Linked DNA regions of Actomonas aquatica. Each later gene encodes a partner of the first gene's protein in a complex. Links are inferred from orthologs where the notes say so. Each region holds a gene or a part of one and is shown on either strand. Other genes may lie near its edges.

What was found.
Region 2: the proteins of K1X11_RS21585 (region 1) and K1X11_RS02250 are in contact, whole or in part, in a crystal structure (PDB 2HQS), measured with the Escherichia coli proteins. The link is inferred for Actomonas aquatica from one-to-one orthologs.

The regions. Positions count from the first base shown.
Region 1 is NZ_CP139781.1:5,646,209-5,649,319, reverse strand. The notes cover bases 266-3,056. They hold K1X11_RS21585 (biopolymer transporter Tol), read right to left. Parts: upstream 2,358-3,056; coding sequence 1,173-2,357; downstream 266-1,172. Other genes in these bases: K1X11_RS21580 (Mrp/NBP35 family ATP-binding protein), read left to right, coding at 2,466-3,056; K1X11_RS21590 (MGH1-like glycoside hydrolase domain-containing protein), read right to left, coding at 266-1,017. In the rest of the region: more of K1X11_RS21590, read right to left, coding at 1-265; more of K1X11_RS21580, read left to right, coding at 3,057-3,111. UniProt on the Escherichia coli protein: Part of the Tol-Pal system, which plays a role in outer membrane invagination during cell division and is important for maintaining outer membrane integrity.
Region 2 is NZ_CP139781.1:567,179-570,464, reverse strand. The notes cover bases 25-2,990. They hold K1X11_RS02250 (OmpA family protein), read left to right. Parts: upstream 25-1,193; coding sequence 1,194-1,787; downstream 1,788-2,990. Other genes in these bases: K1X11_RS02245 (M20/M25/M40 family metallo-hydrolase), read right to left, coding at 1,954-2,990; K1X11_RS02255 (sirohydrochlorin chelatase), read right to left, coding at 261-1,121; K1X11_RS02260 (response regulator), read left to right, coding at 25-179. Outside these bases: more of K1X11_RS02260, read left to right, coding at 1-24; more of K1X11_RS02245, read right to left, coding at 2,991-3,286. UniProt on the Escherichia coli protein: Part of the Tol-Pal system, which plays a role in outer membrane invagination during cell division and is important for maintaining outer membrane integrity. The Tol-Pal system is also required for polar localization of chemoreceptors clusters.

The DNA.
Region 1 (3,111 bases):
GTCCAGCGTGCGCTGCAACTTCGCATCCCGGCGCGACGAGGTGAGCCCCGCGTAGTAGGACAGAAAGGAGACACTGGACACGCCATCGGCTTTGATACCCGTGCGCAGATCGCGCGCGGTATAGGCGCCCAGTTCGTCATTCCACAAGTAGCGCGCCGCCTCGCGGGCGTGGAAAAGCCAACCCTCGATCTCGCGCACCGCGGAGTGTTTCTTGAGCACTTCCGCAAGGTAGCGCAGGTCGCGGTCGGCCCGCATGAGGATGAACGTGATGCCCGGATCCGCCACGGCGAACGGACCTTCGCGCGTGATGTGGGTGTGGTCCCAACCACAGGCAGCGCCATACTCCACCAACTTCAGGTAGCGGTCATATTCAAAACTCGTCGGCCGCATCGTCGGGTCGACGTGGCTGGTGTCCTTGCGCTGGTAGGGCGCGATGCCGGTGGGATCGACGTTGGCCAAGGCCTTGTCCCAGTCCGGTGAATTGTCCCGCCCCGATTCCCACGGATGCGTGACCGCAATGGCCGCGCCGCCCGACACCACCCGGTTGGTGTGAAACCAACGGTGCCAACTCATGAGTTTGGGGAACAAGGTCTGGAGCCGCTCCAAGCCCGCCTCCGGATCTTTCTCGTAGAGGTCGCGCACCACCGTCGCCGCCACTGGCGGCTGCGAACAGCCCGAGGTGGGCACCGAGTGGGTGGATTTCCAAATCGAAGGACCGGGAAAATAGCTCGGGTCGTCGCGACGGAAAACGATGTGCGCCGCCATGCCGTTGGCCCATTGGCCTTGAAAGAGCGACTCCACCTCTGTCCAGGCGCGATCCAGGTCGATCTCCGAGAAGCCCAGCGCGACGAACATCGAGTCCCAATTCCACTGGTAGGGATACAGCCCCTTGGTCGGCAGCGTGTAGTCGCCCCACTCATTTTCGCGCAGGATTTGAATCGCCCGCCGGTCGAGGTCGATCGGTTTGGCGGGAACCGCCGCGGCTTCCGCCCGTTCTTGTTCTGCTTCTGGATCCATCGTTTCGTCAGTTTCCCGCGTCAGCGTTTGGTCCGCGTCGTAAATGGACGGACCAAAAAAACAGGCAAAACAAATGTCTCAACTGCGTGACGGCGAGCGACCGTCCATAAGCCTAGTTCATGCCAGTTGGCGCATTCACGCGCCGGACACCGCAATTAGCGCATAATCGGCGAGGCTTGGGAAACTTGCCCCAATGAACTCGGGCTCAATTTGGTCGATTTGCCGGTTTCGGTATCGAGGATCCAAATACTGCGCTGATTCGCCGAGCGGGCCGTGTAAAGCAGGTGCCGGCCGTCTCCCAGCCAGGCCGGTTCCACCGCATCCTGCGGCGCCTTGGAAACCTGCACCGCCGGCTGACGGGTCGCCATGTCGAACAGGCCGATCTGGAAGCCCCTACCGATCCGCATGGTAAAGGCGACTTTGTTGGGGTCACCACGACTCCAGTCCGGCTCCGCACAGTAGCGGCTGATCTGGGTCGGCAACCGACTCATGCGCCCGCCGTTCACCGGCATCACAAAAAGCTGCGGACCGCCCATGGCGTCAGACGTGAAAAGCAACTGACGGCCATCGGGCGAAAACACCGGCGACGACTCGACACTGCGGGTATTGGTGCGGCGGGCCACCCGGTGACCGCGGGCGTTGGAAACGTATATCTCGGGGTTGCCCTCGCCACTCAGGACCATCGCGACCATCGAGCCATCCGGGCTATAACGCGCCCCCTGGTTGGTGCCTTTGAAGCGCACAAACTCCGTGCGCTGCATCGTGTTCATGTTGATCTCAAAAATATTGGATGCCACGGAACGGTGGAAGCTGGTGTAAAGCAGCTTGCTCCCATCCGGCGACCAACGCGGCGACATCGCCGAAGCCCGGTCGGCGGTCAACTGGCGCACCTCACCAAAAAACAAATCGCCCACATACACCTCGGTGTGCCCGGTGCGCTGGGAGATGAAAGCCAGTTGCGAGGCGAAGAAACCTTTGCCGCCGCCCGTATTCTCCACCGCCACGTCGGCCGCCTTCAGTAGGGCGTTGCGCAGCGACGTGCCATTCACCGTGCGACTCAGCACGCGCGTGCCGCCCCGGGTCACATCCACCTGCACCCGGGTTCCGGCCACCGCCGTGAAACGGATGTCGAAGAGTGGGTTGCTGTTGTCACGGGTGTAGTGCCCGTGCGCCTCAAATGCGAGGTTGGCCAAACGATCCAACGCTTCCGGCGTCGCACTCACTCGCACCGGCACCGACGAGACGGCGACGCGCACGTCGACATCAAATTCGGTCACCCGATTTTGGGCAAAGAGGGGGACACTGGAGAGCAAAAGAACGAAGACGGAGAAAAGACGCATGAGAAATCTAAGGGCGGGAGGTTCGAGGCATTCCTATTTACAGGGTGATACAACTAAACAACGTAAAACCCCTTTCGATCCTCAATCGTTCCCATTACTTTTTATTCCGTGACTCCCGAAGCCATCAAAGAGCAGCTCAAGCAGGTTAAATATCCCGGATTCAGCCGCGACATCGTGTCGTTCGGCATCGTGCGATCCGCGGCGTTCGTCGACGGCACCGTCAAGGTCGCCCTCTCGCTCACGACCAACGACCCGAAAACGCCCCTGCAACTCAAGCGTGACGTCGAAGCCTGCCTACAGGCTTTGCCCGAAGTGAAGGACACCATCATCGATGTGGCCGTGTCCGCGCCCAAAGCCGCCCCGCCCCGCCAGGGCGGCAACCTCGCCGGCAACGCCACCAATACCGCCCACTCCAAAATCAAACACGCCGTCGCCATCGCCTCGGGCAAGGGCGGCGTGGGCAAGAGCACCTTCGCCGTCAACCTCGCCTGCTCCCTTGCCAAGTCCCTCGCCGACGCCGGTCGCCCGGGTCGTGTGGGCCTGATGGACTGCGACATCTACGGTCCCAGCGTGCCGCTCATGATCGGCCTGTCCGGTCGCCCGCAGATCGACGGCGATATGCTCATCCCCATGGAAGCCAACGGCGTAAAGGTCATGTCGATGGGCTTCCTCATCGATGACAACACCCCCGTGGTGTGGCGCGGCCCCATGATCATGAAGACGATCCAGCAGTTCGTCCAAAACGTGAAATGGG
Region 2 (3,286 bases), 5.1 Mb from region 1 along the record:
TCCAGCTCGTCGCCGAGAGCCACAGCACCAAGGAGATCGCGCTCAAGCTCGGTATTAGCGTGAAGACGGTGGACAACCATCGCACCAACCTGATGCGTAAGTTGAACCTCCACGACGTCGCCAGCCTCACGCGCTACGCGGTGGAAATCGGACTCATCGAGTCCAAGACGACGCTCTGAGCGAAGCCTATCCCACGAATTTCCGGAAAGACCGCCTGCCCTGGGCGGTCTTTTTTTGCGCCCCAGCAAATGGCTCGCCGCTCAGTCCGCGGCGGCGAGACATTGAAGCCATCGTCGCTCCAACAGGTTCAACACGGCCTCACTATCGCCCAGCAACGGCGTAAACTTTACCCGCAGATCCGGACGCCCGGCCTGCTGCAAAGCTTCTGCGCAGATCTCCCGAATGTCTCCACCCGGTCCGGCATGACGCCCCGGCTGCAGAAATTGGAGCGCGATCACGATTTCGGAGACGGCCGGATTCCGGGCAAGCTCACTCAGCGCCGTCTCCAGCAGCGGTTCGTTAAAGGCATAGGCGGGTCCGGAGCGCCGCTCCATCGATGCCGCCGTCACACTCGCCACACGGCCATGTAACGCACAAGCCAGCTCGAGCGCGATGGCGTTGCGCACTTCGGTCACCGCCGAACGCGGGCTGCCATGGTCCACCAGGATCACGTGTCGCGCCGTCGGTTCGGCGGACGACTCCACCGCCCGGACTTGCGCCGCCAAAGCTTCGGCGACGAGACGCGCCGAGTCATCCTCACGCTGCACCAAACATCCGGCCTGCCGCACCTCCAACAACGGGAACCGTTCCCGCAACGCAGCCAGTCGCTCCGGCACATAGTCGACCAGCGCCGCGCTCGGGCCGAAGAACAACGGCAACACCATCGCTTCGCGTCCACCCGCTTCAGCGAACCGAGCGACCGCAGGCTCCAAGAGTTCCGCCGGACGACAGTTCAGTGCGTCCGCATCGACGCCGCTCGAGTGCAGCAGCGACACCGGCTTCACCGCGATGGCCACGCGTTCCTGCAAACGCAGCGCGACTTGCCGCAATCCCAGCGTCGAGGCCGCACGCAGCGAGCCATTATCGAACAGAAAACAGATTGAGGGGTCGAAGTCTGCCACGCTGCCGTTAAATAACTTGCGGACGTAAAATCGATAACCGATAAGTCAAAACACTGCCCCCTTTCCCGTCACATGTCCGTATTTGCCAAGAAATTTCTCCTCGTCCTCACCGTCGCAACCCTTGCTCTCACGGGCTGCACCAAAAAGCCCGTCCGTCCGGACCCCAGCGCCACCGCGATGGGCATGCAGGGCGCTGGCGGAGGTGCTGGCTACGGTGATTCCCTGCTGAATCAGGGCATCGACACCGGCTTGGATCCCTTGCTCGACGGTTCGGCCAGCGGCTTGGAAATGCGTGGCGGTGACGGCTACTACGAGGACGACCAAATGATCAAAGGTCTGCTGGAGCCGGTCTACTTCGACTTTGACCAGAGCGGCATCAAGACCTCCGAGCGCATCAAGCTCGAGGCCGCCATCGATTACCTTAACGCCAACCCGCAGCATCGCCTCCTCCTCGAAGGTCACTGCGACTGGAAGGGCACCGCCGAATACAACCTCGGTCTCGGTGATCGCCGAGCCGGCTCGGCCCGCCAATTCCTCGAGACCGCCGGTGTCGCCGCTTCCCGCCTCGAGACCGCTTCCAAGGGTGACCTCGAAGCCGTCGAGAACGCCAGCGACAGCCAGATGGCGCAAGACCGCCGCGTGGAGCTCATCATCCTGAAGCTCTGAGGCAGAGCCTCCCTCTCCTTCCCTTTTAAACGAAAGCCCGGTCCAATTCGGACCGGGCTTTTTGTTGGAGTGAATTGTAGCCGGGGTCGATGACCCCGGGAACGCGTCGGATAGGCCAAGACCGGGCTCAACGAGCCCGGCTACAGCCGAATGGCTGACGATCGAACTAGCCGTGCGCCAGTTTGCGCAGCACCGACTGGCTGACCTTCATGCCGCGCTCCATGACCTTCAGGTTAAAGGACTCGTTGGGCGCGTGCAGGTTGTCCTCGGGCAGGAACAAACCGAACATCACCGAATCGAGGCCAAGCACGCGCTTAATGTCCGCGATGATCGGCACACTGCCGCCTTCTCGCAGATACAGCGGCGGCTTGCCGAAGACCTCGGTCACGGCCGCATCCGTGGCGCGAAACGCGTCGGCCAGCACCGGCGATTGATCAGCCGGGGTATTCGGGCGATCCGGCGGCACCACGACGTAGGGGCTGCCGCTGTGCTGATCGATGATGCGGTAGGTCACGTCCTTGGGCATCCGCTCCTCAATGGTTTTGTAGAGCAGCGCGCGAATCTTTTCAGGCTCCTGATTGGAGACGAGACGGCAGCTCACCTTCACCATCGCCTTGCTCGGGATGACGGTCTTGGAGCCCTCGCCCTGGTAACCACCGCCGATGCCGTTGAAGTCCAACGTCGGCATGAAACGGATGGCCTCGAACGGGCCAAACCCTTCCACCGTGTAGAAGTCGGGGATGCCGAGGAACTGTTTATACGCCTCGGTATCGCTGCCGTATTTCTTGAGCTCGTCGCGCTCCCACTGTTCGACATCGAGCACGTCGTCGTAGAAGCCCGGCACGTTCACGCGGCCATCGGCCGTGTGCAGCGACGCGCAGAACTCGGTGAGCGCCTGAATCGGATTGCGCAACACACCGCCGTGCAGGCCGGAGTGCAGGTCCGACTTCGCCGTGGTGACTTCGAGGTCGAAGAGCACCAAACCGCGCAGGCCGCAGGTGATTACGACTTGATCGGCCGACGGGATGCCGGTGTCGGAAAGGAACACCAGATCGGCTTCGGCGAGGCGCTCCTGGTATTGCTCCAAAAACTTCGGGAAGCTCGGGCTGCCCATCTCCTCTTCGCCTTCCACCATGAAGGTGATGCGCAGCGGCAGATCAGGTTCCTTCTCAAGCAAAGCCGCGACTGCGGCGATGTGGGTCATGAGCGGACCTTTGTTATCCGCTGCGCCGCGACCGTAGAGGCGGTCACCGCGTTGTTCGGGTTCGAACGCTTCGGTTTCCCAAAGCTCCAGCGGATCGGCCGGCTGCACATCGTAGTGGCCGTAGATGATGACGTGCGGCCATTCCGGGTCTCCGCCACGGCTGGCCAAAATGATGGGATGCAGGTCGGTCTTCACGACCTCGACTTCAAAACCGATCGACGAGAACAACTCGTCGAGAAAGCCCTGGGCGCCCTTCATGCCGGAGGCAAAAGCCGAGTCGGCAGACACGCTCTGG